DNA from 4 places in the Hahella sp. KA22 genome. Region 2 is predicted to be linked to each of the others. Evidence: predicted binding sites of a transcription regulator. Region 2 holds the regulator's gene; each other region holds the start of a gene.
The links. The regulator sigma-54, encoded in region 2, starts transcription at its own class of promoters, with help from an activator protein. The targets are predictions, from matches to a motif close to TGGCACNNNNNTTGCTNT.
Positions count from the first base shown of each region.

Region 1 (7,733 bases), 2.6 Mb from region 2:
ATTCTCTGACTATATCGTCCGTTTCATCAGTAGAGCAGTCCGACGCCACAATAATCTCCATGTCGGGATAGTCCAGCTCCAAACTGTTCTCTATCTTCTCCCGAATTCGATCCCTCTCATTATGAGCCGTTATGATGAGCGAAACTTTCCTTGCGGCCGATCCCTCCGCCCTAACCATTCTTCTTCTGGGCAGCAGCTTCAAAATCAAAGGATATAAAAAGTAGCTATATACTGCGCCAAACAACGCCACCCAGAATAGTATCTTGAGCATGGGTCACCTATTCAAAATTAAGCAGAAATTCTTCTCAGATCCCGTCCACATACATTAACGCCACTTCATAATAACTTAGCATCGCGTCAACGCTGTATTTGGCGCAGGATATTAGCATATCGCCAACCGCAAGTTGGAAGTTTTAGCTTTGGATTCAGTCATTAAAAAGGGAAAAACAATGGCGTAAGCAGGACCACCATGACACCATAAACCAACGCCACAGGAGCACCCGCTTTGATGTAGTCCAAAAACCGGTAGTTACCAGCGGAATAAACCATTAAGTTAGTTTGGTAGCCATAAGGTGAGAGAAAGCTTGCACTCGCAGCATAAGCAACCACCATAAAAAATGGTTTTGGATCGACATTCATACTCTGCGCCGCCGCCAAGGCAATAGGAAACGCCAGAGCAGCGGCGGCATTATTAGTTATCAGCTCAGTCAACAACCATGTCGCCAAATATATGCCCGCCAAAGCCCCCCAAGGGCCCAGTCCACCAAAAACAGACATAATTCCAGTGGCGACAACATCCGCCAGACCACTATGCGTCATAGCTTGAGCAATACCCAGCGCAGCGCCAATTATCAAGATCAGTTCTATTGGCAACTTCCTGAACAACTCATTTAGACTAATGAAGCGCATCGATATATAGAAGAGAAGCAGAAACAAGGCGCCATCAAAGAGTGAGTAGACCCCCATTGCGCTTCCCAACAGCATCCCTAAGAAACCCACGACGATTAAGGCGCTATTAAGTCCGGAGAACTTTTGATTAGTGCGCAACCCTCTAACTACCAACAAATTAGAGGCCAAGTTAGGCATATTCATAAAGTCGTCGCCCACAGCCAAAACTAGCGCATCTCCCGGGAAGATCCGGATTTTTCCCAACCCCCCCTTCAAGCGCTCATCTCCCCGACGGATTGCAACGACCCCAGCATCAAACATCGCCCGAAAGTTAACCTCTTTCAGAGTCTTCCCTTTCAGTTGCGACGACTGAGTCACCACCACTTCAACCAAGTTCCTCTCAAGCAGATCCTGCTTATCGTCGAAAGGCTCCAAGCCAGGAAAGTGACTCAACAACTGAACTTGCGAAATATCTCCCGCAAAAATAAGTATATCGTTGGGCTCAATTAGTTCAGAAGGCGTCACTGGCGTGATCAGATGGCCACGCCGAATAATTTCTACAAGGAACAGTTGCTCCAAATTTCTGAATCCATTCTCGGATACAGTTTTGCCGATTAACGGCGATTGAGGCAACACGGTATATTCAAGAAAGTACTCAGACTGTAAAGACGACTTAGTTTTGCCATTTTTGGGCAAAGAACGAACACTGACATAAACAATGCATGCACATCCACAAAGGAATACTGGCGCCCCAACCCAAATAAAATCGAGTAACGCCAAGGGGGGGTACCCAGCCTCCCGAACAAACCCATCCACAATCAAGTTAGTGGAAGTGCCAACCAGGGTTAGAACCCCCCCTAAAATAGAGGCGTAAGAAAGAGGAATAAGCAAGCGTGAGGGCGAAATAAAGTTATTGTTCTTTAGCGGAGCAATGAGCGAACTTACAACCGCTGTATTATTTGCAAAGCTGCTTACAATTCCTGCAACACCGATAGTCTTGAGTAAGCTGCTACGCTCAGTTTCTCCAACTATCCAGCCCGCCACTCGCGGCAGCAGCAAAGTCTTTTCTAGCGCCACCGAGCACAAGAGCAATAAAACCAATGAAGCTAGAGATGTGTTGGTAAAATTCGCCAGCATTTTTTCACGATCCACCAGCCCCATGACGTACAGGACCACCAAACCAAAAATAAACACCATCGCTGGACGCAAGGATGTAGCAGCCAACGCGACAAGGATAGATAAAACCACCAGCGCAGATAACCAGAGGTCCAATTCGCCGAACACGCCAACTCCTATTAAGGTAACCGTCAAACGCACATTCCACCACACCTTTTATGCCCCTGCAATTACTGACGTCAACCATTACCAGGAGAAGGATTTCGGTGGAGTAAAAGAACAAGGAAGGTTTAATACATGGCTAGAAAGGAAAGCCAGCTAACCTGGAGGCATACATTATTAAGCTCGAACCCACTTCCACGGGAATCTCGTTAGATTAAAACTCAAGCCAAGCAACTATTTTTGTGATAGGAAGGTATTTCCTTAAGACCGGTCGTAGAATAAATAAAAGGGGCGTAAAGAAGTCTTTACACCCCAATTATTTCAACCTTTAGGCAGGTTCGAATTAGGCTTTCTTACGACGAGAAAGACCCAGTCCAACCAAGCCAAGGCCCAGCATAGCCAATGTGCCTGGCTCAGGAACGTTGAAGCCGCCTTCGATAACGTCGTTAGCACAGGTCATAGTCCAACGCAGACCCAGAGCAGTAGATTTGCTCAGATCAGTAATACCCAGGTCAGCCAGGGTGATAGTAAAAGACAGAACGCCAAGTGAACCAATTGTAGTGCTCGCGCCACTCAGATCAGCGCTAGAAGTTTCGCCAGCAACCAAGCTAGCAGCGTCAGTTTTAACGCCAACTTCTTGATTCACACGAACAGAACCAGGACCAGACAGAACCAACTGAGAAGCGTAATCTACTTCTGACAGGCTATACAGATCGCCAGTTGCAGAATCCAGAGCATATTCCCAGTGCTCTCCATTGCTAACATCGTCTGTGCCGTAACGGTTTGCCGCAGTGCCGTTAGGATTCCAACCATTGGTGCTGATGAACAGGTCACCAAACTTATGACCCAGGCTGTCAGCGCCTTCGAAGAAGTTGGTATATACGTTTACGTATAGGTTGTCTGCATCGTAGGAAACTTCCATACGATCCACTTGATAAATCTTGGCATTGCCAAATACGTCGCCGTTGTAGGAAAGACCAGCGCCGTTATAACCATCGTTGATAGTTGCAGCATTTGCAGAAGCCGCAGCAACACCGATCGCCAGTGCCGCCAAAGTTGACTTAGTGAAAGAACTCATAACCGATTCCTTTTTTCTTTTGAAAGAAAGTGATGATAAACCCGCGGAATTAATAGCACGACATGTGCCAACAATGTATTATTGATAATAATCAATAACTTAACAAGATGCCGATAGTCACAAAAGCCTTGTAAATGTAAAAAAACCTGACAAGAAAGTTATAAGGCCACAAAACCAGTTGATCTCCGTTTTTATTCTTCTTTATAGTGCGCAATCACTGAATTTTAGTTGTGCGAGCAATGCAGTCAGAGATTAAAAAACTTAACCTGATCACAATTTCCCTGGTACTTCTAGCGATATCTCTAGGGTATTGGCAAGATTGGCTGTCGTTATTTCAGCTTTGGAATGACTCCTATGACTATACACATGGCTTCTTGGTTTTCTTTGTCACCATATGGCTCCTTTATACAAAACGGGAGGAAATCCTTAAGCTTCAGCCTGACAGATGGTGGATCTTCCTTCCCGCATTAATAGTCACGGCCTCCGCTCATCTGCTTGCGAAAGCTGCTGACGTTAAAACCGTAGCCACCTTGAGCCTGCCCTGCTTCCTAATATTTAGCGGACTGCTCTTATATGGAAAACAGTTCTTCATAAAGGTCGTTCCTACATTAGCGCTACTCTATTTCGCCTTACCTGTGTGGGACGACATAGCGCCATTGCTGCAGCGGATTACTGTTTTCACTAACCAATTTCTACTTGGCATATTTGATATCCCTGCGGTAATTAGGGACCTTTATATTACCATTCCTCAGGGGACGTTTTTTGTAGCGGGCGGCTGCAGCGGCTCTCGATACCTGTTAGTGGCCATGTTTATAGCAAATGTCTATGGAATACTGTATTTACAAGACATTAGAAGAAGCCTCATGCTCTTCTTTATTAGTATATTTTTTTCGATGCTAGCGAACTGGGTTCGAGTTTTTGGCATTATATACGCCGGATATCAGACTGACATGAAAAGCTCGCTGGTTAATGACCACGAAGTGTATGGGTGGGTCATTTTCGCACTTGTATGCCTTCTGCCTTTGTTTATATCCGCCCACTTTATTGAAAAGAAGGCTGCAAATGGGAACCCTGAGGAAAAGGAAGCCGCCTCGACAGACCACCCAGCTTACAGCCCCTCTTTTCACCGCAGTGCTGTTTTGGTCAGCATAACCCTATTTACTTTACTTTTTTCTCCTACCTGGCTGTTTACACTTTCCTTAACAACAGAGAGTGAGTCAGCAAATACAGCTCATTTCCAAGCCTTGCCTGTTGGCGACCAAAACTGGAAAGGCCCCCTTATTAAGGATATGGACTGGAAGCCCAGCTTTCACAATACTGACTTAAGCACCAATGGCGTTTACATCAATGAAACCGGTGAGACCTTGCAGCTCAGCATAAACTGGTACTTTGAGCAACACCAAGGCAAAGAGCTGATATACTTCAATAACCTTCTTTTCGATGAGAAGCAGTGGAGCTTGATTAGAAGTTCTTCAATTAGATTATCCACCGCCTCAGAACTAAAAGTGGCGGAAACGCTACTGAAGAAGAAAAACACGGAGAGTTACGTACTAATAAGGCACTGGTATCAAGTCGGCGGATTTATCGCAGAGACCAATATCGAAGCAAAAGTATTAGGAGCCTTTTCCAAGCTTGCTGGCGATGAATCAGGTGGGCTTATCGCAATTGCAAAGTACTGCGACTCGGCACAAGAGTGTAACGCGGACAATGTAGCCTTGGACTCGCTATCCCAATTTGTAGCCAAACACTTTATCAGTAAAATTTAGAAACAACTCCAAAGCTCCGGTGTGCAAAGCTTGATTATCACACAGGAGCTACATCACATTTTAGGCGCCAGAGTGTTTGTAAAAAATTCTGTCAAACAGGTATTTCAAATCCTTCGTTATGCCGGCTTCTTGATAAAAAACAGGAGGCCCACCCGTCCAACGTTGTACGTGTTAACCTACCACCGCACGCTTCCAAAGGGCGATTCTCGAAGGGAGTATGAGCAACCCGGGATGATGATAGCGCCAGAGCTAATAGCCAAGCATGCAGAATGGATGAAGAGACTTGGAGCAATTCCAATTTCTCTTGAGCGATGGACCAAGGAGAAAGACTCTCTCCCTGCAAATATTTATTTTGCAGTGACCTTCGATGATGGCTGGCGAGACAATGCAGAATTTGCAATCCCCCTTCTTACTAAAGAGAAGATATTTAGCACCATCTTTCTCGTTGCAGATTACATAGAGCACGACACATTGTTTTGGCCGGAAAAGCTAATATATCTCTTGAAGCGAACGTTCAAAGAGGCTCCCAGCGCATTTGATCAGGCACAATTCAAATGGCTGAAAGACTTGGGCGCAACGCTAAATTGGAGCGCCCCCCCTGACATTGAGCAGTTAGACCCAGTTATTAATCTTTGCAAAGCGATAGATGACAGGACTCTAAATAACCTGATAGATAAAGCAGCCCTTGAAACTTTTGGGGGAGAAGCTGATACGTCTAAAACTCGAAACTTGCTTGGCCAGAAAGATATTGCAACATTATTAGACGAGGGCGGGGTTGATTTTGGCTCGCATACGTGTCGCCACTTACGACTTGATAAGATAGAAAGCGATGATGAGCTAGAATACGAGATAGCCGAGTCCAGACAAAAAATTGCACAATCAACAGGAAAGCAACCTAAGTTTTTTTGCTACCCCAATGGAAATACTTCAGAAAAAGGCGTGCAGGTTGTAGCCCAAAACTATAATGCCGCCTGTACAACGAAACAGGGCGCAAACACCCCTGATACCCCATTGATGCAGTTGAGACGCCACAACCTACATGACGGCAATGCCTCATCAAAAATAAGTTTCTTCGCAACATTAAGCAATGGGTAACGCAATGAAGAGTTCACGCCGTCACCTAACACACATTGCATCAGGAGATGTCTGGGCTGGCGCAGAAAAACAACTATATGAACTATGTAAGGCCTTAGTCTCAACGAATAGCCTGAACATATCGGCCATATTATTCAATGAGGGAGTTCTAGCCGACAAACTTCGTCAACTCAACATTGACGTTACTATTGCTGATGAAGCAAAGCTATCTCCACTATCCATGATACGCAATATTCGCAATCACTTTATTAGACATGCTAGTAGCATTCTGCATACACACGGCTTTAAAGAGAACATTTTAGGCGTTATTGCAAGTATAAAGACACCAGTTACCAGCCTGGTACGCACAATTCATGGAGGCTCCGAGTCAAATGTTTCGTGGAATAAGCCTCACAAAAAAGTTACGCATATTGCAGACCAATTACTGACAAGACACAAAGTCGACCGAATTGTGGCCGTTTCTGGACCACTATATCAGTTACTCAGCGAAAGGCACCCAAACAAGGTCGTTAAGATCTTTAATTTTATCGATAGCCGCGAGCTTGAAGCGCTCTCCTCAAATAAGCAGCCAAACGAAACCTTTACAATTGGAATAGTCGGCCGCCTGGCTCCAGTTAAACGAATAGACTTATTTGTTGAAACAATCAAAGAGCTGCATAAAAAGGGGCATCATGAGATCAAAGGCAAGATAATTGGAGATGGCCCATTACGCAAGTCTACCGAGGAACTCGTCCGCCAAGAAAATCTGAGCCAGTATATTGAATTCACAGGCTTTGTAGATCCCTCTACACCAGAAATAGCCAACCTGGATCTACTGCTAATGACATCTGATCATGAGGGTTTGCCAATGACGCTGCTTGAGGCCCTGGCCCTGAAAGTGCCAGTGGTTGCGCACAATGTGGGAGGTATTCCCGAAGCGCTCAACTCTGGCTCCGCAGGCCTATTAGTCGATGACCATTCCGCTTTGGGTTATGCTACCGCCGTCGATAAAGTACTCAACAACCCCGCTGAGAGAGAGCGAATGCAAATGAACGGACTGAGTTACTTGAGAGAAAACTTTGATTCAGTCAAGAAGTCACGCGAGTATCTCAACCTCTATTTCCAATTATTAGGTCAGGAACTATCTAGATGACTCAAGAAAATATCGTCTGGCACGATTTTAAGCTAAAGAAGCAAGATCGTGCAGACATAAAGAACCAACAACCATGTCTTGTCTGGTTTACTGGGCTAAGTGGATCAGGTAAATCCACTGTATCAAATGCTTTAGACATGGCGTTGCACAAACGCGGCTATCACACATATGTGCTAGATGGAGATAATGTTCGTCACGGACTGAATAAAGACTTAACTTTTTCAGACAGAGACCGAGTAGAGAATATTCGTCGCGTGGGCGAAGCCAGCAAATTACTTGTTGATGCTGGCTTAATTGTCATGACTGCGTTTATTTCACCATTTCGTGATGATCGGAAGATGGTTCGCTCTCTATACGAGCCAGGCGAATTCATTGAGGTCTTTGTCAACACTCCTATTGAGGTTTGCGAGCAAAGAGACCCCAAAGGGCTTTATCAAAAGGCCAGACAAGGCGCTATAAAAAACTTCACAGGAATAGACTCCCCCTATGAACCCCC
Region 1 is NZ_CP035490.1:4,662,993-4,670,725, forward strand. Features, by position in the region: gene EUZ85_RS20495 (glycosyltransferase) at 1-271, opposite strand, end outside; gene EUZ85_RS20500 (SLC13 family permease) at 433-2,172, opposite strand; gene EUZ85_RS20505 (PEP-CTERM sorting domain-containing protein) at 2,510-3,244, opposite strand; gene xrtA (exosortase A) at 3,484-5,010, shown strand; gene EUZ85_RS20515 (polysaccharide deacetylase family protein) at 5,041-6,105, shown strand; gene EUZ85_RS20520 (glycosyltransferase family 4 protein) at 6,110-7,237, shown strand; gene cysC (adenylyl-sulfate kinase) at 7,234-7,733, shown strand, end outside.
Region 1: a site for sigma-54 is predicted at 3,297-3,314, ahead of EUZ85_RS20505 (PEP-CTERM sorting domain-containing protein). Genes of this name have one in related genera too.

Region 2 (7,733 bases):
CCACTATAAAGTGTAAGTTAAGACGAAAAATAGTCTAAGGAAAATCAGGGAATTGTCTTACTTTATTCAAGCGGTTTGTATTGTTTGGCATGCTTGGAAGGGATGGGGCGAAGCGCCCCTAAAGCGGTAGGGTTACTCACCCTCTCCGAAATAGTCCTCGATCAGAGCCTTGATGGCGTGAAAAGCTTCCTCTTCATCCGGACCTTCTATTTTCAGCGTAAGAAGCGTTCCCTTGCTGGCGGCGAGCATCATGACCGCCATTATACTTTTTCCGTCAACTTCCTGGCCTTCTTTGGCTACTCTGATCTTACTGGCGAATCGGCCGCTGGTGGACACGAATTTGGCCGCCGCTCGGGCGTGCAGGCCAAGCTTATTAATAATAGTGACTTGTTCCTGGATCATGGGGCGCGATGAGTATAAAAGTTTGAAGTTTCCCGAATGTTGGATTCAGGCCGGTTTAATTGTTAAGCGACAGTGGCTTCTTATTGTTAAAACCTTATTGCGCCAGCTCTTTGTGGCGCACTTGGACATTATCATATTTTTTCTTGAAATGCTCTCCCAGGCACTCGCAGATATAGACCGAGCGGTGTTGCCCGCCAGTACAGCCGATGCTGATTGTCATATAGGTGCGATTACTGTTCTGGAAGTGCGGAATCCAGGTCTCAAGAAAGCTGATAATGTGCTGCAGCATCTGTTCCGGTTCCGGATGCTGCTTCAGGAATTCGATGATTTCCTGATCTGTGCCTTTGTAGCCGCGCAGTGCGGTGTCCCAGTAAGGGTTAGGAAGGCAGCGCACGTCAAACACCATGTCGGAATCCGACGGCACGCCATGCTTGAAGCCGAACGACTGGAAGAGCAGGGCCAGTTCCTGGGTTTTGTGCCCGATAACCCTGATCTTCACCTGATCCCTTAGCTGGTAAATGGAGAGATCACTGGTGTCTATATATAGGTTCGCCAGAGTGGCGATCGGCTCCAGCAGCTGTTTCTCTTTGGCGATGGCTTCTTTCAGCGATGTGCTTTTGCTGCTGAGCGGGTGCTTGCGACGCGTTGCATGAAAACGTTTGATCAAGGTGGCGTCATTAGCGTCAAGATAGATGATTTCCACATCAATATTGTGCGCTTGCAGAGTGGCGTAAATCGACGGGAAATCCGATAAATCCCTATAAAGATTTCGGGCGTCTATGCTGACGGCGAGTTGCTGATTCTGGGTCTTTCCCTGGTCCAGCACCTCTTGGGTGAGAGGCGAGAGGAGACCGATAGGCAGGTTATCGATGCAGTAATAGCCCATATCCTCCAGAACATGGAGCGCCGTACTTTTTCCGGAGCCTGAACGACCGCTTACGATAATCAGCTTCATGTCTTCCTCTTTCCATCGAAGCTGGATTATTTCTCCAGCACCCTCCTGAACAGGGTTTCGTCGTTGTCACAGTCGCGCAGGTGTTCGCAGAAGCGACGGTCATTGAATTTCTGGGCCAGCTGGCTCAGTAGGTCCAAGTGTTCGCTGGTGGCCTCTTGAGGCACGATCAGAACGAACAGCAGGTCCACGGGTTCGTTGTCTATGGCGTCAAAAGGGATTTTGTCCTTGAGCGTAAGCAAGGCCCCTATGATGCGGTCGCAGTTCTCCAAGCGGCAATGGGGTATCGCGATACCCTGGCCGATACCAGTGCTGCCGAGTCTTTCACGGCATATCAGGTTGGTAAAAATGGCGTTCTCGTCCAAAAACGGAAAATGTTGCGCAATCAGATTGGCGATATATTCGAGAACGCGCTTCTTACTCGAGCCCGACACCCCACAGCGTGTGAGGGCGGGCGAGATAATTGACTCAATAGTTAGTGTGGTTTGGGCCATGTTCTGTTATCTGGCGGATGCGCCGTGCATCCGATCAACGTGCTTCTCTTTGTGTTTGAGGATCTGGCGGTCTAATTTGTCCACCAGTGCGTCAATTGACGCGTACATATCTTCGTGTTCAGCATTGGCATGCAGGTCAGCGCCGCTTATGTGCATGGTTGCTTCCGCAATCTGACGCTGTTTTTGAATGGAGAGCGTAACTTGGACATTACTGATACTGTCGAAGTGTCGTTCGAGCTTGTCGAACTTGTTGTTAACGTAGTCTTTCAGTGCTTCAGTTAACTCGACTTGATGTCCGGTGATGTTCATTTGCATACTTTGCTCCTAATGCCAATATACGGTGCATTATGAATTTTGCACTTCCATGAAAAATACTAGCACATCCAATTTGTGACTATTTGATTTAAGTCTTATGCCTGCATTCCTCCTTTTAAATTAACCGCTTACGTTCATTGGAAGGCGGAATGGAAAGCGCCTCCCGGTACTTTGCGATCGTGCGACGGGCGACGTTGATGCCCTGTTCGCCAAGCAGCGCAGCAATTTTGCTGTCGCTCAATGGTTTCTTTGGTGATTCCGCCGCGACTAACTTCTTGATAATAGCTCTAATAGCGGTCGAAGAACACTCGCCACCCGTATCTGTGCTGACATGGCTGGAGAAAAAGTACTTCAGCTCAAATACGCCGCGAGGAGTGTGCATGTATTTCTGGGTGGTCACCCGGGAAATCGTTGACTCATGCATCTCCACCGCCTCCGCAATATCGTGCAGCACCAGTGGCTTCATCGCCTCTTCGCCGTACTCAAGGAATCCTTGCTGATGTTCGACGATTTGTGAGGCGACTTTCAACAGAGTTTCATTACGGCTTTGCAAGCTTTTGATAAACCAGCGGGCTTCCTGTAACTGGTCGCGCAAATAAGTGTTATCTGAGCTGTTGTCCGCCCGTCTCACCAGGCCTGCATAGCCAGGGTTGATGCGGATCTTCGGGGCGATTTCAGGGTTCAGTTCCACCAGCCAGCGGCCGTTGGCTTTTTTGACGATAACGTCAGGAACCACGTATTCGGTATTGCTTTCCTGAATGCCTTCGCCTGGCCTTGGGTTCAAGCTTTGAATCAGTTTGAGCACTTCCCGCAGATCGTCTTCTTTTAGACGGCTGCGGCGCATCAACTGGGCGTAGTCACGGTTGCCAAGCAGATTGATATAGTGGCTGACCACCAGCTTGGCCTGTCCAAGCCAGGGGGTGTCTTTAGGCAGTTGGTTCAACTGGCTCAGCAGGCAGTCCTGTAAGTTGCAGGTGGCGACTCCTGGAGGATCGAACTGCTGCACGCGTTTTAAGACGGCGCGTACTTCGTCCAGCTCAATTTCCTCTTCCCCCTCAGTTTGCAGTCCGCCATGAATTTCGTCAGGAGTGAGTGAGAGATAGCCGTCGGTATTGACTGCATCGATTATCGCAACAGCGATCATGCGGTCAATGTCGGACATGGGGGTAAGGTTCAGTTGCCAGAGAAGGTGGTCTTGCAGGGTTTCGCCTTTGCTATTGCGGGATTCGAAGTCGTACTCGTCATCTTCGCCGCCGCTGTAGCTGCTTGATCCGCTCTGGAAGACATCATCCCAGGCGGTATCGACGGGGAGGTCGTTCGGAATAGAATCGGACCAGTTGTCCTCTTCAGCGAATCCTCCTTCATCCATGCCCGACTCTTGCGTTCGCTCCTTGCTGGAGTTATTAGCGAGCATGTCGCTGATCGTATCGTTCTGAACGTGGTTGGGAGATTCGTCTTCTTCAGACACTTCCAGCATGGGGTTGGACTCAAGCGCTTGTTGAATCTCCTGCTGTAAATCCAGTGTTGAAAGCTGCAAAAGTTTTATTGCTTGTTGCAGTTGCGGGGTCATGGTCAGCTGTTGACCCAGCTTTAACTGCAATGAAGTTTTCATAACCATCTGATGCTTACCACCGATTCAGGCACAGATCTTGTGAGTTTTTCATAGTTATTAGGTGCTTTAATCCTAAGCTCTTGAGCCTTGGGGTCCATCTTGGATGGAGGCCGCCGGTTAAACTAAAGTTTGAACTGGTCACCCAGATAGACCTCTCGAACCTTTGGGTTGGCAAGGATATCACTTGGGGCGCCGCTTGCGATAATAAATCCTTCACTGACAATATAGGCGCGTTCACAAATATCCAAGGTCTCGCGCACATTATGGTCTGTAATTAAAACGCCGATGCCGCGCTTTTTGAGATGCTCGATAATCTGCTTGATATCATTGACGGAAATAGGGTCCACCCCGGCGAAAGGTTCGTCCAGTAAAACAAACTTGGGCTCCGTAGCCAGCGCGCGAGCAATTTCCACGCGTCGACGCTCGCCGCCTGAGAGGCTCATGCCCAGGCTTTTACGAATATGGGTGATGTGAAATTCCTGCAGCAGCTCCTCCATCTTAAGCTTACGCTCCTTGCGGCTGAGATCTGCTCTGGTCTCAAGAATGGCGTAGATATTGTCCTCTACTGACAGCTTTCTGAAGACCGATGCTTCCTGCGGCAGATAGCCAATGCCCTTGCGCGCTCTCCCATGCATTGGCAGGCCGGTGATTTCCGTTTCGTCAATAAATACGCTGCCTTTGTCGCTGGGGATCAGTCCTACCACCATATAGAAACAGGTGGTCTTTCCTGCGCCGTTAGGGCCGAGGAGGCCCACGATTTCGCCGCTGCGGATTTCAACGGACACATCTTTTACTACGGGCCGTTTCTTGTAGGCCTTGGCCAGGTTTCTGGCGGTGAGAGTGCTCATTGTTTATTAGATTTGGGCGGATGATAGATAATTTCAACCTGCTCGGTTTGATTGCCCGATGAGGCTCCCTTTGCCGTGACTAAACGCTTGTCTGTGAAATAAATAATTTCTTCGCCTTCCACTGAGCTATTGTCCTGAAGAATGCGCGCATGGTTACGCATAACGACTTTACTCTGGCTGCGGTCATAATCCATGCTTTCTGCGTAAGCGTGGGTTTCAGTTTGTTTTTCTTGGTCAAACTGCACTAAATGAGCGGGTTTGCCGGTCGCCTGGAAGCGGCTGATGCCATTGTCGTCGGTGTATAAAATGACTTTGTCCGCCTCAATGCTGGATTTGCCTTGGGTAATGACGACATTGCCGATATAGGTGTCGATGCCTTTTTGGCCATCTCTCTCCCAACGTCCCGCTTTGATGCGCACTGGTTCGTCACTGCCGTTAAGAAGATCCAAAGCATGGCTAAGCGGGGCGAACATAAGGCTCAATAACAGCGCCGCGGTGAATAGTTTACTTGGGTTGTGCATAAACGCCGGTTACCTGAGAAAGTAATACAATAAGCTTTTTATCAATGTCCGCCTCCATTCCGACAGCGGTTAACTGATTGATATTTGAAGTTATCTTAACGGGTTGATCGGTGCTGATAAAGCGCGACTTGTTGTTGTAGTCGAGCGCTTGCGTTTGCATGAGAATTGGCGCCCCGTCGTTGGAAGCGCCATTTACTTCCACGTCCCCACGCAGTTTCAGGGTGTCCTGCTTGATCAGCAGCTCGCCTTCCAGGGACTCCACATGCCAGCTTTTCTCCCCTTGCTGGAAGATCTCCAGATTGGGGCGCGTGAGTACGCCGGTGTCTGTATCAGGATAGTGCTTCGCCAGCTGGCTTTGCAGGCGGCTGGTGAGTGCGCCCTCTTTGTTGTAGGTGGTGTAAACCGCGTTGATGACAAATGCGTCAGGTTCGTCTTTCAGGAGCGGTTCTTCCTCGAAGAACGGGACGCTGGCTTCGTCCTGATAGGCGACCAGATAAATAACCAAAAGCGCCGCCAAAGCCGCGTAGAGCCATTTGCTGTATTGTCTGAACAGTTCTGTCATGAAGTTATAGGTAGGCTTCCAAGGAGGTGTGGAGCAGGCCTTTTGCCGCCAGAATCATATCGCATACCTCTCTGACCGCGCCTTTGCCGCCCTGGGTTGCGGTGCAGTAAGTGGCGTGCTGACGGACAAACCAGTGACCGTTCGGCACGGTAACGCCAAATCCGCAGCTGCGAATGGCCGCCAGATCGGGCAGGTCGTCGCCGACATAGGCGCATTCATCCAACTCTAAACCAAGCTTGCTACGAATCTCATTGAGCCCGACAAGCTTGTCTTCGCGGCCTTGCAGTAACTCTAAAATGCCCAGGTCGCCAGCTCTTTTGGCGACCATGGCTGACTTACGACCAGTAATAATGGCGACGGTTACTCCCGCTTTTTGCAATTGCTTGACGCCAAGACCGTCGAGTATGGAGAAGGGTTTGAATTGCTCTCCAGATTCGCCGAAGTAAAGAGTCCCGTCTGTCAGAACGCCGTCTACGTCCAGCGCTAAGAGCTTAATCGGTTGCAAAGCTCGCATTTGTTGTTCGGTCAAAGTTGGCGACATTAAATGACTCCTGCGCGTAGCATGTCCTGGGTATTGAAAGCGCCAATGACTTTTCTGTCAGCATCGACGACAGGCAGCGCGTTGATCTTTTTCTCCTGCATCAACCCTAGAGCTTCAGCGGCGAGCATGTCTTTGGTGACAGTCTTGCAGTTTGCCGTCATAACCGTATCAATGGCGCAGCTCCGAATGTCAATGTTTTTATCTAGAGTGCGGCGTAAATCGCCGTCAGTAAACACGCCGAGAAGCTTGTCGTCTGCGTCGACGATACAAGTCATGCCCAGGCCTTTCTGCGACATTTGCAGGAGCGACTCACTCAAAGATGCTCCACTTTTTACTACCGGGACTGCATCGCCAGAATGCATGATGTCGGAAATTTTCAGCAATAGCCTGCGGCCCAGAGCTCCCCCAGGGTGAGAGAATGCAAAGTCCTCTGCTGTAAAACCACGCGCCTCCAGCAGCGCAATCGCCAAAGCGTCTCCTAACACCAGGCAAACCGTGGTGCTGGAGGTGGGGGCGAGTCCCAGAGGGCAGGCCTCTGTGGCAACGCTGGCGTCAATGTTAGCTTCTGCAATCTGAGAAAGAGTAGAGTCCGGCTTGCCGGTCATGCTGATCAATGGGACTCCCATTCTTTTCAAAAGGGGGAGTATGGTGACAATTTCCGCCGTGTTGCCTGAGTTGGATATCGCCAATACAAGGTCGTCGGGGGTGACCATGCCGAGGTCGCCGTGGCTGGCTTCACCGGGGTGAAGAAAAAACGACGGCGTACCCGTGGACGCAAGGGTGGCGGCAATTTTATTGCCTATGTGACCTGACTTGCCCATCCCGGTAACCACCACGCGCCCTTTGCAGTTCAGCATCAGGTCGCAGGCCTTAACAAACGCATCGTCAATCCGGCTGCTGAGCGCCTGAACCGCCTGAATCTCCATTTCTATGGTGCGTCTTGCGGCCTTTATGTATTCGTGGTCGTGATGGCTCATTAATCTGGCGTTCCTAATGGCGTTGGCAGTGGCGGATATTGCGTCGCGGTAATGCTTCTGCGCCGCCTTGTTTAAACAGTCTTGCGAAAAAGTGGCGTTCGGCGAGGCCTGCGTATTATACGACGCTCGGGGACTGCTGCAACTTGCCGGGAAAGATGTGGGCAGTTAAAACATCTTCTGATATATTCCGCAGCTGTTTAGGCTATTTTTGGCAGAAACGCTAAAGCCGCCGTAAGGTTATGTTTTTAGGATACTTAATGCTTCCAGGAAGGGAGCGTTTACGCGGGCTGGGCGATTAAGGTGATTTTAGATGACGCAAAACCCCTCCAATTACGTGGAAGTCAGGGGGCTTACCTTCGCCAGAGGCGACAGGCTTATCTACGATAACGTAGACATCGATATACCCAAAGGCAAGGTCACCACCATCATGGGGCCCAGCGGTACGGGTAAGACCACTCTACTTAAACTGATCGGCGGCCAATTGAAGCCCGACAAAGGCGACATCTGGG
Region 2 is NZ_CP035490.1:2,021,248-2,028,980, forward strand. Features, by position in the region: gene EUZ85_RS09025 (HPr family phosphocarrier protein) at 133-402, opposite strand; gene rapZ (RNase adapter RapZ) at 497-1,357, opposite strand; gene ptsN (PTS IIA-like nitrogen regulatory protein PtsN) at 1,384-1,848, opposite strand; gene hpf (ribosome hibernation-promoting factor, HPF/YfiA family) at 1,855-2,163, opposite strand; gene EUZ85_RS09045 (RNA polymerase factor sigma-54) at 2,279-3,775, opposite strand; gene lptB (LPS export ABC transporter ATP-binding protein) at 3,898-4,623, opposite strand; gene lptA (lipopolysaccharide transport periplasmic protein LptA) at 4,620-5,144, opposite strand; gene lptC (LPS export ABC transporter periplasmic protein LptC) at 5,128-5,706, opposite strand; gene EUZ85_RS09065 (HAD family hydrolase) at 5,711-6,247, opposite strand; gene EUZ85_RS09070 (SIS domain-containing protein) at 6,247-7,224, opposite strand; gene EUZ85_RS09075 (ATP-binding cassette domain-containing protein) at 7,535-7,733, shown strand, end outside.

Region 3 (7,733 bases), 1.3 Mb from region 2:
CAGGGCTGTCCGCCATGTCGAAGAAAAACGCCGCATTACCCGTGTATTCAGGGTAAACGTCTATCTGGCCGTTGATCAGCGCGGTGCGGACGATTTTGGTGGCGCCAAGTTGGATGCGATCTTCTACTTCATAGCCGGCTTTTTCCAGCCGAAGCAGAATCATGTTGCCGAGCACGGAGCCTTCCGTGTCGATTTTAGATGCGACGACAATCTTGTCTTTGGCCGCTACGTGAGTGGCGATGGACAGGCCCAGTACGAGGGCGGCGGCAAGTCGTCCAAGTCTGCTCTTGCGGTTCACGATATGTCTCCTGTCGGTCAGGTCGGTCATTCAATCAGGGAAGCGGCATGAGGATCTTATTCGTTTGATGCGCCCGCTTTTTCCTGCCGGGAGGCAGCAGTGTCCCCCATGGCGCGTCTTGATTCAACCTTGGCCCGGCGATGAGGAATGGGATTGATAGTTTGTGAGATGCAGTATGCGAAAACCGATACTACACATATAAGTGGTTGACATAGCGCAACAAAATGAAGTCTGATAGCCGCTCAGTACACGCAAGAAATGCAAGGGAGGAGCCACATGATGACTCAATCAACTCATCAAAAAAGAGCCAAGGATTTGCGATCTGCAAAAGGTTGCTCTGTCTCCTTAGCTTTCCGTGTGCTGACGAACCACTAAATACTATCTATCAGCCGCGGAACTCATCGCGGCTGGTTGGATATGCGCCTGAAGTACCCATAGATACCCTTCCTTCCCGATGTGTTCCCGGCGATAACCGAGGAATACATGATGAAAAAATTTTTCGTTCGCATTAACGCCGCTGCCCGTCGTATTTTTGTTGGAACTCCACGTATCGAAGGCTTGTATGGTATGAGCGACCACTTGCTTAGAGATATCGGGATGGAGCGAATCAGCGGAAAAGGCCTGCAGCCAATGGTGAACCCTGAATCCACTATCGAACGTAAGCGCGCCGCCCGTGAAAGGGTGGAGGCGCCTCTTCCGATACCTGAATTGACGAAGATATAGATCACCGCGCCGCAGCCAATCAGGTTGCGGCGCTATCTATACAGTCTCGCCTTCATCTCCAGGCGTAGTTTGAGTTTCCCGCCTCACTTTTCTTTCTTCCACTCTCCCAAACGTCTTTTACCTGCGCTTTCTGCTCTTCTTGTTCACTATTAATGAACGGCGTCACAGACCGCACTCTGTAATTTTGAAGTAAATACGAACTCTTTTATTAAATATCGGTTAGAATGCGCGGAAAATTTTTCGCCCCCCATTTCAGGGAGAACGCCGGTCAATCGCATTTCTTGCTAACGGCGTTTATAGGATTTAGATATCAAAGCGTTTGTTTATGCAAAAACTCACTTCATTTCTGTTTGCGTTTTTGGCGTGCGCCGGCGTTCTCGTGCAGGCGTTTGTGTCCTGGTATTGGATGAATACGGATGCGCCAAGACAATTCTTAGATTTTTTCAATTCCCTATACGGCGCTGCGCCAGCCTGGTCCGAATGGGCGTTTGCACTTAAGCAAAGCTCCTGGTGGCCTCCTTTGTTGTGCGCCGCGCTGTTGATTTTCGCCATCGTGAAAAGGCCCACGCAGAAGTTGTTGGGCATGGCGGCGGGAGTGTCCCTGTTAGTTGCTGGCGGCTTGGTTTACGCCATGTATCCACTGCATCTGATGTTGCAATCGCCGGTCTAGGCTGTCGTTTATTCGAAGCCGCCGCCTAAGCAATTCTATTTACCTGATGTTATAGAGTAAGAAGTTAGAAATGCCTATTTTCGCAATTTCCATTATTTTTCAAGTTGCTCTGGTCATGCACATAGTGAAGACGGGGCGTAGCACCACCTGGATCTGGATTGTGGTCATGTTGCCCTTTGCAGGTTCTGTCGCTTATTTCCTGGTGGAAATGCTGCCGGAGCTGGCGGGAAGCCGGACCGGCAGAAACGCGCAGCGCAAAATGCAGTCTATTGTTAACCCCGACAAGGCGGTCAAACAGGCGGCCTTCAATTACTCCGTCACGGACAGCGTGGAGACCTCCATGCGGTTGGCGGAAGAGTGGCTGGCGAAAGGAATGTTCGGGGAAGCCAAGGCGATGTATGAAAAGTCCCTGAAGGGAATTCATCAGACTGATCCACACATTATGTATGGTTTGGCCCGGTCTGAGTTTGGACTGAATAACTTTGGCGCTGTCCGCTCCGTGATGGACGATTTGATCCGCCACAATCCTGATTTCAGGAACGCTGAAGCGCATCTACTTTACGCCCGAGCCTTGGCGGAACTGAATGAATCCTCGGCGGCGAAACATGAATTTGAGGCGCTGGAAGCCTACTTCCCTGGTCCCGAAGCCAGTTATTGGTTTGGAATGTTCCTGAAAGCCCAGGGCAGGGAAAGAGAGTCGCAGGAACAGTTCAAGAAAATTCTGGAAAAAGCGAAGATCTCCGGCAGACATTACCACTCATACCACAAAAAGTGGCTCAAGCTGGCCAAGCAGGAATATACGGGTTGATCATGAGATCTGAGTTGGATAGACGGATCGAATACCAAAAGCTGAGATTGGATCAGAACAACACGCCGCCGCAAGAGATGAGAGAGGCGCGATCCAGAATCATGTATATCGAAGACAAGTCTCTTGGTCTTGCAGGCCCAGCCCGCATTGGACGTGTTTATTTTTCCAAGAGTGGGAAGACGCTCTATTATCGTGGAAAAACGTTTCAAAGCCTTAAAGGACGGGGCTGCAAATCAAATTTTTATGATATTGAAAGCGGTGACGAATATTGGATTTCTGGTCCAAGAAAGGACCGTAATGACCGTTTGTATGGCGGCAATGACGGAGTAGTGGTGGATGAGGACATTGCGCAGGAATACTTTGCGTACGTGAGTGGCGTTCCTAAATGATTGAGTTTTCAGAACATAATCGGAACGCGCAAGTTCTGGCGCTGCATTATGCGCGCAGGCTGGGGGATGATTATGTGGTGGCGGTCATGTCTTCCCAGGCTGAGATCGCTACGCCTGAGGAGGCCTTACAGGTGGCGGCCTGCTTTTGGGAGATGACCGATCTGGCGGTTGAAGACGATAATGCGGGGCGCGCCGTTGTCGGCATCGACGATCTGCAATTCTGGATGTATAGGCTGTTTAATCACGTTTATGGCTATGTATCCAAAGCGGGCTTTCTTAATGAATGGAAGCAGGCTTCCCGTGAGCAATATCAAGAAGGGTCTTATCAAGAGTAAGCAGCAATCAAAATAAGGAGAGACGGGGTTCCTCTCCATTAGCAATCTCATCACTTAATCGCTTCATTACACCATCCACATGATGGCTCCGTCTCGCTCTATTTTGCGCGATGTGAACAGTTCAATGACTTCCGCGTTGGTCTGGGCGTGCAGAGACCATTCTGAAATGGAAAACCTGCCGCCTCCCGCCACCAGCATGGGAAGCATCATTTGATCCGTCAGATGCTCATCCAGTACCGCGTTGCTGTCCAGGTAGGACTTCACCTTCTGACTGAGCAACTTGGACACCAGCTCCGCCCGTTTTCGCACCTGACCCAGTTCGGAAATACAGATACGGTGGCCGTCGAATTGCAGGTCCACCGCCAGCAGGTTGCCGGCGCAGCCTGCTTCCGGCTTGCGTTGCCGTGACTCATGCACTGGGTGTTCGCGCAACGATAAGTACGCCTGTACTTCCCGCTCGCCGACCTTGCCGGGAATGTTATAGCAGTAGGCAGTCAGGCGGCTGTGACTCAGCGCGCCGCGCTCTAGCCGCTCAATCGGCTGCAAAGCCTCCGGCTGTATGCGAATGCGCCATTTACCGCCGCCGGCAGGCATAAAGCCCCAGCGCTCTGTTTCCACTTCAATTTTAGCTCCCATATCCCGCAGCAGTGGCAGGAAGGAGCGTTCAATTTCCGTAAGAGGCGGTGCGAACGGGTTATGGGTGCCGCCGCCGAACTCCACGGTAGAGACTTCTTCCGCCTGCAACAGAGGCAGTAATACAGTTTGGAACACCAGCGCCGTGCTGCCTGCGCTACCCACATCGAATTTGTAATCGCCGCCCTTTATCCGGCCGGGTTTGAACGTCAGCCGGGAGGAACCCAGTTCCGCCCCGTCCACTTTGGCGCCGCATATCGCCTGGGCGGCCTTCACGCAGGTCAGATGCTGACGCATCAGGCCGGGTTTGGGGCGCTTGCCGCGAATATGGTTAATTTCTATTTCTTTGCCGTACAGCATGGCCAGGGTCAGGGAGGATCTCAGAATTTGTCCTCCGCCTTCGCCCATGCGTCCGTCTATTACTACTTTATCCATTATAAATACCGTACAACTAATAGCATCGGCGGCGTTACGCCGCCTCTCTTCAACCTTTTACGCAAACCACCTGTCTCAGCGTATGCACGACTTCAACCAGGTCGGACTGCGCCGCCATCACGGCGTCGATGTCTTTGTAAGCGGAAGGCGTTTCGTCCACTACCGCCGCGTCTTTTCGGCATTCCACATGCGCTGTGGCGCGAGCGTGCTCTTCTACGGATACGCGCTTTTTCGCCTCGGTTCGAGACATCACTCTTCCTGCGCCGTGGCTACAGCTACAGAAGCTTTCCGCGTTGCCTTTACCGCGCACGATGTAGGAGCGGGCTCCCATGCTGCCTGGGATAATTCCCAGCTGGCCTTCCTGTGCGCTTACTGCGCCTTTACGGGTTAACCACACGTTTTTCCCGTAGTGGTTTTCCTTCTGCACATAGTTATGGTGACAGTTCACCGCTTCCAGCTCGGCGATTACCGGCTTGTTCAACGTAACCGCCAAGACGTTCAGCGCCCGCTGCATCATCGCCTGACGGTTGATGCGCGCAAAATCCTGCGCCCAGCCAACGGCATGCACGTAGTCGTTGAAGTAATCGGTTCCCTCCGCCAGATAGGCCAGATCTTTATCCGGCAGGTTTACGAAGAAACGCTCCATTTCCTTTTTCGCCAGCTTGATGAAATGCTCGCCGATACGATTCCCAACGCCGCGGGAACCGGAGTGCAGCATAATCCATACGTCGTTGTTCTCATCCAGACACACTTCGATGAAGTGGTTACCGGTTCCCAGGGTTCCCAGGTGGTTCACGTTGTTGGTGTTTTTCAAAACCGGGTGCTTTTCGCACAGGATTTTAAAGCGATCCGCCAACTCATGAGTCCAACGAGCGCCTACATCCTCCGGGATATCATGCCAGGAACCCCGGTCACGGCGTCCTGGCTGGCGACCGTGGGGTATCGCTGCTTCTATCGCGCTACGCAGCGCTCCCAGAGAGTCCGGCAATTGCGTTGCGTGCACGTCGGTTTTCACCGCCATCATGCCGCAACCGATATCCACTCCCACTGCGGCGGGAATAATCGCGCCGGAAGTGGGAATAACAGAGCCGATGGTTGCGCCCTTACCTAAGTGCACGTCCGGCATCGCCGCCACCCACTTATGAATGAACGGCAAGGACGCAATGTTTTTCAATTGCTTGCGCGCCTCCGGCTCGAATGGAACGCCGTTGGTCCAGCTTTTGATCGGAACGCCTTTTTCTACGTTAGTCACTTCATAGGGCATTTGGGGTTTTGTGCTTTGCATCATTCTCAAACCTTTTTGGTGGGACTCGCGTGTCCCGGAGCAACAGTATTTGGAGGAGACGCCTTTCAACAGGCTCATCTCGATGCCATTACTATTACAAAACCTGGGCCAACTTTTCTAATATGATTAACTATATGAAAAATAAGGAAATAATAAATATTCTCGAAATTTGGCGTTTAATAATTCTATCTATTTAGATAGGTGTTTATGTTTTTAGATTATCGAACTCCAGGTCGAATTTGCTCAGATACTGCCGTAGCCGGTGGGAGTCGTTACTGGAGCTTTTACGCAATCGGGAGCGGTTGAAGAGCTGACGTCCCGCCTCCGACAAGGAGCGGCTGTCACGGCAGAGCGCAATCACGCTGCGTAACTGATATTGGTCGAAGGCGTCAATTTCCGCCACCTGTTCAGGAGACAGATAGTCCTCCAGTGATGGCAGAGACTCCTGAGCGTTACTGCGTCGCCAGAATCGTCGTAGACGATCGCACTCTTCATCCACCAGCGTTTCGTTGATGCGGCCGCCTTCAGAGAGTGTGGCCATGCGTTGTACGCAGGCGTTCAGGTCGCGGAAATTACCTTGCCATAAGGAATCCGGCTGTTGGGCGAAATGCAGAAATCTGGTCCGGGCGGCTTTATTGAAGCTGACCTTATGCCCTAACTGCTGTTCGGCTTTTTGTAGCTCATAGTCCAGGTTGGGCTCTATGTCTTCGCGTCGGTCTTTCAGCCCGGGCAGTTCATAACTCCACAAATTGATGCGGGCCAGCAGATCCTCCCGAAAGCTGCCGTTATCGACCTGCCTTTGCAGGTCGCGATTGGTGCCGGCAATAAGCTGGAAGTCGCTGTGCGCAGGATTGTCTGAACCGACGGGGTAGAAGCGCTTCTCTTCAATGGCGTGCAGCAGCATCGCCTGTTCATCCAGGCCCAGTTCGCCGATTTCATCCAGAAACAATAGTCCTTGATCGGCCTTGGCGAGCAGGCCCTTACGAGCGGTTTGCGCGCCGGTGAATGCGCCCTTGTTATGGCCGAATAACGCCGACATGGCGCTGTCGCCGCGTAGCGTGGCGCAGTTGACTGACACAAATTCACCTCTGACGGAGCCGCGGATTTTCTTCAGCTCAAAAATCTTGCCGGCGAGCTGGGATTTGCCTGCCCCAGTGGGGCCGGTGATCAGAATCGGCGCCTGGGAGCGAATCGCCACCCGCTCGATCTGCTGGATCATGGCGTTGAAGCGGGCGTTGCGGGTGGCGATGCCTGATTTGAGAAACTCTGTCCCTTCCAACTGCTGGCGCTTGAAGCGTGAACTGATGGCGTCGTATTTGGAGAGGTCGAGATCAATCAGATGATATTTCCCTGCGGCGACGCGTTCGCCCCGGTCTGGAGAGGTCTGCAAAATCTGCGCGGGAATGTAATTCGCCTCACACAGCAGGAACCAGCATATCTGCGCAACATGGGTGCCGGTGGTGATATGCAGGAGATAGCGTTCCTCATCAGGCTTGAAAGGATAGTTTTCGGCGAAATCCAGCAGGGTGCTGTAAACCTGCTCGAAGTCCCAGGGATCGCTGAAGCTGATCTGGCGCAGGCTCACTTCCGTGTCCGGCGAAACAGTTTCGATATCCGCGCCCACGTTATTGGCCAGGCGTGAGTCTCTGGCGTCGTGCAGCAGCTCAATGCGATCGATCAACAGGTCCTGCTGCATGAAGATGCCGACGGTCGGCCGCCACGTTTCCCAGCGCGCAGGCCCTTTGCCGCGTTTATCCATGGTGGTGCCCAGCAGACCGATGACTACGTTTTTCATATGATCTTTTTCGATAAATGGTTACAGACAGCGATCATATTCTCCGAAGGCCGAGAGGAAGGCAACTTGATAGCTGGAGTGTATGTTTGCAGGGATTAAGGTGGAGAGGGGCGGGAAGTCTATGGATGAGTATAAAAAAGGCCGCGCAAAGGCGGCCACAGGGGTTTATGAGATCGTTAAGTTCTAACCGCCGCCATTTTTATGGTGGCGAAGTGCTCATTGGTCAACTTGACCAGAATTGGCGACAACAGCAATAGTGACAGCAGGTTGGGGATGGCCATAAACGCGTTGAAGACATCGCCAATCAGCCAAACAAACTCCAACTGCGCCAAGGCGCCAATCATGACGCACAGGGTGCTCAG
Region 3 is NZ_CP035490.1:750,488-758,220, forward strand. Features, by position in the region: gene EUZ85_RS03305 (ABC transporter substrate-binding protein) at 1-298, opposite strand, end outside; gene EUZ85_RS03310 (hypothetical protein) at 782-1,021, shown strand; gene EUZ85_RS03315 (hypothetical protein) at 1,347-1,691, shown strand; gene EUZ85_RS03320 (PLDc N-terminal domain-containing protein) at 1,762-2,499, shown strand; gene EUZ85_RS03325 (1-deoxy-D-xylulose-5-phosphate synthase) at 2,502-2,888, shown strand; gene EUZ85_RS03330 (hypothetical protein) at 2,885-3,223, shown strand; gene rtcA (RNA 3'-terminal phosphate cyclase) at 3,290-4,291, opposite strand; gene EUZ85_RS03340 (RtcB family protein) at 4,341-5,579, opposite strand; gene rtcR (RNA repair transcriptional activator RtcR) at 5,782-7,371, opposite strand; gene EUZ85_RS03350 (sodium:alanine symporter family protein) at 7,548-7,733, opposite strand, start outside.
Region 3: a site for sigma-54 is predicted at 5,670-5,687, ahead of EUZ85_RS03340 (RtcB family protein). Genes of this name have one in related genera too.

Region 4 (7,733 bases), 3.1 Mb from region 2:
TTTTATTGTTCGATGACTGTGTCGTTTGGATCTTTGTTTCATTATCGACGGTCGCTTCTGAGCGAGACTGCATCAGGTCGCCCAGATTCGTGGTGGATGACTTTCCACGCCGATTAACGTCGGACGCAGCAGGGACCACGCCGCCATAAACAACCGCTTGATGGGCTCCGACTGCTGGCACAGGGCGCGCAGGATGATCAGGTCGTCCTTGCGCGTCAGGGTCCAGCGTAAGTCTTTGCCAGCTTCGAGGGCGGCGATGGCGGCATCCGTCTGTAACGCCTCGCGGCACTGTTGCAGCAGCCTTTGCGGCGAATCCTGCACGTATCCGGCGAGCAGCGATCCGTAAACCTGTTGTCCTTGCAGCCCCCAGGGCTCTTTAAACCCGGGGCCTTCGCCGCGCAACGCGACGCGTTCAAAGAAGCAGGGCGCGCCGTCACGCAGAATCAGGGTGGTCTGGGTAAACGCGCCGCGGGCGAATGGGGCGTCCGCCGCCGGGCGTCCCAATGCGGTGATTTCCCAGGCGATAAAGCGGCTGGCGGGGCTGGTATGCAGCTGCAAGGTTTGTGCGCCATCGGCGCCGTCGTAAATAATATTTTCCTGGGGCAGCCACTCCAGGCTGTCCGCGTCGGCGCAGTGCAGCCGAACGGTCTGACATTGCCGGTGTCCGGCTGCGTCAGTGCGATAGATTTTGCCGGCGGAGGGGGTGGTGAACAGCGCGCCCGCGCCATGCTCCACCCTGGCGTTGATGTCGATTTCATCTCCGCAAACCAGACCGCCGGGAGGATGCAATATATAGATGTGGGGACGCTGCGCGCCTTCTGGATAAAACGGTCGCTGCACCCGCAAAGGGCCTTGGTGAGCGGCTTGCTTCAATATGGTGCGATTTGACTCTTTGGTCAGGTTTAATGTGAGCGACGCCCGCCAGTTTCTGGCGCCGGCGGTAGTGGAAGAGCCAGGATTCAATTCCTGCTCCGCCTGCTTGTTTTTATCGGTGAATTGCTCTGCAAGCATTACGCTGCGTACCTTTACGCTGGGGTCGCGATCTCTGTCCGCGACTTTCTTCTTACCCGCTGCGCCCTGAAACAATGCGTGGACGCGCTCGTTTCTGTCTCGTTGTGGCAAGTCATTAAGCGAATGCTGTGCCAACCCCTCGCCATTTTGGCGCTGACAGGGCGAAGGCGACGGTTTAAAAGGGTTCAGGCGCTCTGTTTTTGCACCGCTTTGGTTCATGGCTATGGCGCGCCTTAAGCAGGGCGTCAGGCATTTTTTGAGCGCGCCCCGATATTGTGCCCCCATGCTTGAGACATGGGTCACACTGGTGCGAATAGCGGCTCCGTAAAACTACGTATCTTTGGGTTTTCATATGTAACGTTATGAAAACAAAGAGATAAAAAAGTGGTGGAACACTGCGTGCGTTGCTTGCGACGGGAGACACTCACAACATTAACCCGTATCGGAGTTCGTACAATGAAAAAAATGTCTAGGCGTGTTGGGATTGGTTTGAGCGCGTTGGCCCTTTCAATCAGCGCCTCTCTGGCGCAGGCGGCGGACACTATCAAGGTGGGCGTTCTGCACAGCCTGAGCGGAACCATGGCTATCAGCGAGACAACTCTGAAGGATACAGTTCTCATGCTCGTGGATGAGCAAAACAAGAAGGGCGGCCTGCTTGGCAAGAAGCTGGAAGCCGTCGTGGTTGATCCCGCTTCCAACTGGCCTCTGTTCGCCGAGAAAGCGCGCGAGCTGTTGGAAAAAGACAAAGTGGATGTAGTGTTCGGCTGCTGGACGTCCGTCTCACGCAAATCCGTATTGCCGGTATTTGAAGAACTGAACGGCCTGTTGTTCTATCCGGTGCAATACGAAGGGGAAGAGTCCTCCAAGAATGTTTTTTATACTGGCGCCGCGCCCAACCAGCAGGCGGTTCCCGCGGTGGACTATTTAATGGATGAATTGGGCGTTAAGCGCTGGGTGCTGGCGGGCACTGACTATGTGTATCCGCGCACCACCAACAAAATTCTGGAAGCCTACTTGAAAGCGAAAGGCGTCAAGCAGGAAGACATCATGATCAACTATACGCCTTTCGGACACTCCGACTGGCAGAGCATTGTCTCCGATATCAAGAAGTTCGGTTCCGCCGGTAAGAAAACCGCAGTGGTGTCCACCATCAACGGCGACGCCAACGTGCCTTTCTATAAAGAACTGGGCAACCAGGGTATTTCCGCGGAAGACATCCCGGTCGTGGCGTTCTCGGTTGGCGAAGAAGAATTGTCCGGGCTGGACACCAAGCCTTTGGTCGGCCATCTGGCGGCCTGGAACTATTTCATGAGCGTGGACGCGGAAGCGAATGATGAATTCATCGATTCCTGGAAAACCTTTATCAAGGATAAAAAGCGCGTCACCAACGATCCCATGGAAGCGCATTACATCGGCTTCAACATGTGGGCGGAAGCGGTCAAGAAAGCCGGGACCACAGATCCTGATGTGGTAGGGCAGGCGATTGTCGGCGTCACGGTGCCGAACCTGTCCGGCGGCTACGCCACCATGATGCCCAACCACCATATCACCAAGCCGGTGCTGATCGGTGAAATTCAGGAAGACGGTCAGTTCGAAACGGTGTGGCGCACTTCCGGCGCCGTCATGGGCGACGCCTGGTCCGACTATCTGCCGGGCAGCAAAGACCTGACGGCGGACTGGACGCTGCCGTTGAGTTGCGGCAATTACAACGTCAAAACCGGCAAGTGCTCCGGGCAAAACTATTAATCGATCACGTCCATCCCATCGCGGAAGTTGCTGTGGCGCCAGCTTTGGCTGGCGTCGCAGCGCCGACTTACGCAGGGCGTAAACCGCTACGGAAAGAGTAACCCATGCGACGACTTTCCCTCCTGTTTTCCTCAAGCCTGCAGCTGAGACGTGTAAGACTGGGCTGTGCGCTATTAATGTTATGTCTTTGGATGTTGGGCTCCGGCGCGCAGGCGGAACCCGCCGACGCCCGCCTGGAACCCATTCTTACCCAATTAAAGACGGCGGGCTTTGCTGAAAAAGAACAGCTCGTCGGTGAATTAAGCGAGATCGACGATCCCCTGGTCGCTCCCATTCTCAGCGCGTTGCTGGAAGGCGATCTGCAATACGCCAAGAAAGGCGAAGGCGAAGTGGTTATCTTGCGCTACGCCAATGATCTTTACTCTGCGCAAAACGCGCTGACCGGCGAGGTGACGGAGGACGTCAAGAAGCGCGCGTTCAAGAAGATCAGTGTGAATAATTCCCTGCGGCAATTGCTGCGGGAAAGTCTGGCGGCGTTGCAATTGCGGTCGCCGGATTTGCATGTGCGTCTGGAAGCGGCGCGCAATATGATGAAATCCGATGACGCGAGCAATATTCCTCTGCTGCAGCGCGCGCTGGAGAAAGAGCAGGAAGCGTCCGTTCAAGAGCTGTTATCTGTCGATCTGGCCATGTTGCAGGCGCGCTATGGCGAAACAACGCAGAGTCGGGTGGCGGCGATAGAGCAATTGCAGGGCGAGCTGTATGTGGAAGTGCGTTCGCTGCTGCGCAGCTTTCTGAATACTAATGGCCAGGGCGAATTCCTGGAGCCGGACCCGGCGGTGAGACTGGCGGCGCAGGAGGCGTTGGATGCGATCGAAAGCCTGGTCGCCTTCAATAAAGGCGTAGAAAACGTCTATTTCGGCGTCAGCCTGGGCGCCGTATTGCTGCTGGCGGCGGTGGGGCTGGCTATCACGTTTGGCGTGATGGGGGTCATCAATATGGCCCACGGCGAGATGATCATGCTGGGGGCATATACGACCTACGTGATTCAGCAATGGATGCCGAACCATATTGAGTACTCGCTATTTGTCGCTATCCCGGCGGCGTTTCTGGTGTCCGGTCTGGCGGGCGTTGTGATTGAGCGTGGCGTGATCCGTTTTCTTTACGGCCGCCCTCTGGAAACCTTATTGGCCACTTTCGGCATCAGCCTGTGCCTGCAACAACTGGTCAGAACCGTTTTCGGTTCATTGAATCAATCTGTTATTACGCCGGCCTGGATGTCGGGCTCCATTGAGATCAACGGCGCCCTGTCTCTGACCTACAACCGTTTATACATCATTATCTTCAGCATTCTGGTGCTGCTGGCGCTGGCGGCGTTGCTGCGTAAAACCCAGTTCGGACTGCAAATGCGCGCGGTGACGCAAAACCGGCCTATGGCCAGCTCCATGGGGATACGCACTGGCTGGCTGGATGCGCTGACTTTTGGTCTGGGGTCCGGCATCGCCGGTATCGCCGGCGTGGCGTTGAGTCAGTTGACCAATGTTGGTCCCAATCTCGGGCAGGCGTACATCATCGACTCGTTCATGGTGGTGGTGTTCGGCGGCGTGGGCAATCTTATGGGCACGTTCGTGGGCGCCATGTCCCTGGGCGTCGCCAACAAGCTGATGGAGCCATTCGCCGGCGCGGTGCTGGCGAAAATCCTGATGCTGGTTTTCATCATACTGTTTATCCAGAAATACCCGCGGGGCATGTTCGCTCTCAAGGGCCGCGCGGTGGAGGGCTGATACGATGCGGTTGGGACCTCTCACGCAGTTTCTAATGAATGATAAAGGCGGTCGCTATTTATTGTTGGCGCTGGCTGCGCTGGCGGTGATCGTACCGCTGCTGAATCTGACCATGGCGCCGGGTTCGGCGCTGCATGTGTCCACCTATACGGTGACGTTGCTCGGAAAGTACCTCTGCTATGCCCTCTTGGCGCTGGCGGTTGACCTGATATGGGGATACTGCGGAATTCTCAGTCTGGGACACGGCGCTTTTTTTGCCTTGGGCGGTTATGCAATGGGGATGTATCTGATGCGCCAGATCGGCGAGCGGGGCGTTTACGGCGATCCGTTGTTGCCGGACTTCATGGTGTTTTTGAACTGGAAAGAGCTGCCCTGGTATTGGCATGGCTTCGATAATTTCGGCTTCGCCATGCTGATGGTGGCGTTGGCGCCGGGTCTGCTGGCGTTCGTGTTCGGCTGGCTGGCGTTTCGCTCGCGGGTCACCGGCGTTTATCTCTCCATTATTACCCAGGCGCTGACCTACGCTCTGATGCTGGCGTTTTTCCGCAACGATATGGGGTTTGGCGGCAATAACGGGCTGACGGATTTCAAGGATTTGTTGGGCTTCAACCTGCAATCGGACGCCACGCGCTGCGGTTTGTTTATCGCTTCCGCCGTGGCGCTGATGCTGGGGTATGTTCTATGCCGTCGTATTGTTAACTCCAAACTGGGGCGCGTTCTGATAGCGGTGCGCGATGCGGAAGCGCGCACGCGGTTTTTGGGGTATCGGGTGGACAAATTCAAGCTCTTTGTCTTCGTTGTCTCCTCGGTGCTTGCAGGAATAGCCGGCGCCCTCTATGTCCCTCAAGTGGGCATTATTAATCCCGGCGAATTCTCCCCCATCAACTCCATCGAGATCATCATCTGGGTGGCTGTCGGCGGTCGCGGCACGTTGTATGGCGCGGTTATCGGGGCCATAGCGGTAAACTACGCGAAAACCTATTTCACGGGGGCGTTTCCAGAGCTCTGGCTGTATTGTCTGGGCGCTTTATTCGTGGTCACGACGTTGTTTCTGCCTAAAGGTCTGGTCGGGCTGCTTGAACGCATCCGTCCAAGGGAAAAGTCGATGATGCAGTCTCAACCTGAAACGTCTGGGGACGCCGTTACAGCGACTGGTTCCGCCGCGTCGACGCCAAGTGAGCCTTCGCGTCCCGCCGCCGCTGACCCGCATGCCGGGAAAACGGTGGAAGTCAGCCCCAGCTCATAAGGAAAGATCATGCAAGCGAAACATCTGCAACAACCCAGCATTCTTTATTTAAACGGCGTCTCCGTCAGCTTCGATGGCTTCAAGGCGCTGAACAGTCTGTCATTGATTCTGGCGCCGGGGGAGCTGCGCGCGATTATCGGTCCAAACGGCGCAGGTAAGACCACCATGATGGATGTGATTACCGGCAAGACGCGGCCTGACACCGGGCAGGTGCTGTTCAACAATAACGTTGACCTGACTCAGCACGACGAGGCTGAAATCGCCAATATGGGCGTCGGCCGCAAATTCCAGAAGCCGACGGTGATTGAGTCGCTGACGGTGTTTGAAAACCTGGAGCTGGCGCTGCAAGGCGGTCGCAAGGTGTATGAGGCCTTTTTCCATCGGCTCAGTAAGGCGCAGAAAACCCGCATCAATGAAATTCTGACGCTGGTGGATCTCAGCGCCAGGGCGGGCGAACTCGCCGGCGCGCTGTCTCATGGTCAGAAGCAATGGCTGGAGATCGGCATGTTACTGATACAGGGGCCGGAATTACTGCTGATTGACGAACCGGCGGCGGGCATGACCGACGTGGAAACCGAGAAAACCGCCGAGTTGTTCAAAGCGGTGTCCAAGCAGCATTCCCTGGTGGTCGTGGAGCACGACATGGATTTTGTGCGCGCGCTGCAATGTAAAGTCACGGTTTTGCATGAAGGACGCGTCCTGGCGGAGGGTTCTCTGGATCAGGTGCAGAAGAATCAGCAAGTTATTGAGGTTTATCTAGGGCGGTAGGGGTAAGTAGACGCCCCTGGATCAAACAGCGACAGAATAATCGAGTATTGTCATATGTTGAACGTACAGAACGTGGACTTGTTTTACGGCGCCAGTCAGGCCTTATATAGCGTCAGTATGGAAGCGGAGGCGGGCAAGGTGTCCTGCATTCTGGGTCGCAATGGGGTCGGCAAGACCTCTCTGTTGCGTGCGCTGTCCGGTCGCCATCCCGTCAAAAAGGGCGCAGTGCTCTGGCAGGGGCGCGATATTGCGCGACTCTCCCCCCATGACCGCGCCAAACTGGGCATCGCCTATGTGCCCCAGGGGCGCGAGATATTTTCCCAGCTTACGGTGCTGGAGAATCTGAAAACCGGCTTCGCCGCTATTCCTCGCAGCCAACGCAGCATTCCAGAGGAAATCTTCACGCTGTTTCCCGTATTGAAAAGTATGCTGAAACGCCGCGGCGGCGACCTCTCTGGGGGGCAGCAACAGCAACTCGCCATCGCCCGCGCCCTGGTCACCCGTCCCAAGCTTTTGATGTTGGACGAGCCGACGGAAGGCATCCAGCCATCCATTATCAAAGATATCCAAAGCGTCATCGGAAGACTGCGCGACAGGGGCGATATGGCCATTGTGCTGATCGAACAATACCTCGACTTCGCCTACGAACTCGCCGACAACTACGCCGTACTGGATCGCGGCTCCGTTGTCCTGTCCGGCCAGAAAGCGGATATGGATAAAGAGCAGGTCAGAGGGTACATGACGGTGTGAAAAACTGACTCAGGGATGAGTTTGACGACTCCTATCTATCTACTGCCTGCGCGTCATATCCTGCTCAGGTGGCGCCCCTGCGCTTAGCCATTAAAGTTTCATATAAATAAATCCCCAACATACTCTACTCTTAAGTGAGTCGTTTCGCTTTGACCAATAAGGAAATGGTAACGCGTCGGAACTGTGTTATTGCTTATTTCCAATATAGAGGTAAAAGCATGTTAAGAAGCATCTATGAAAAATACTCGGATCTGATGTGGCGTCCCGTGTCCGTGAAGATTGAGGGTGAGGCGCGTGATGCGATGATCTTTGATCTGTCACAGGTGGATGAAAGCGACGCGGAAAGCTTTTTTGACGATCTGTTCTGCGATGGCATGCCTGAAGACTTGGACCTGGACACCAAAATTCCATTTTTAGTCACGGGGTTT
Region 4 is NZ_CP035490.1:5,133,894-5,141,626, reverse strand. Features, by position in the region: gene EUZ85_RS22640 (urease accessory protein UreD) at 73-1,146, opposite strand; gene urtA (urea ABC transporter substrate-binding protein) at 1,468-2,757, shown strand; gene urtB (urea ABC transporter permease subunit UrtB) at 2,862-4,541, shown strand; gene urtC (urea ABC transporter permease subunit UrtC) at 4,576-5,787, shown strand; gene urtD (urea ABC transporter ATP-binding protein UrtD) at 5,797-6,555, shown strand; gene urtE (urea ABC transporter ATP-binding subunit UrtE) at 6,610-7,305, shown strand; gene EUZ85_RS22610 (hypothetical protein) at 7,524-7,733, shown strand, end outside.
Region 4: a site for sigma-54 is predicted at 1,400-1,417, ahead of urtA (urea ABC transporter substrate-binding protein). Genes of this name have one in related genera too.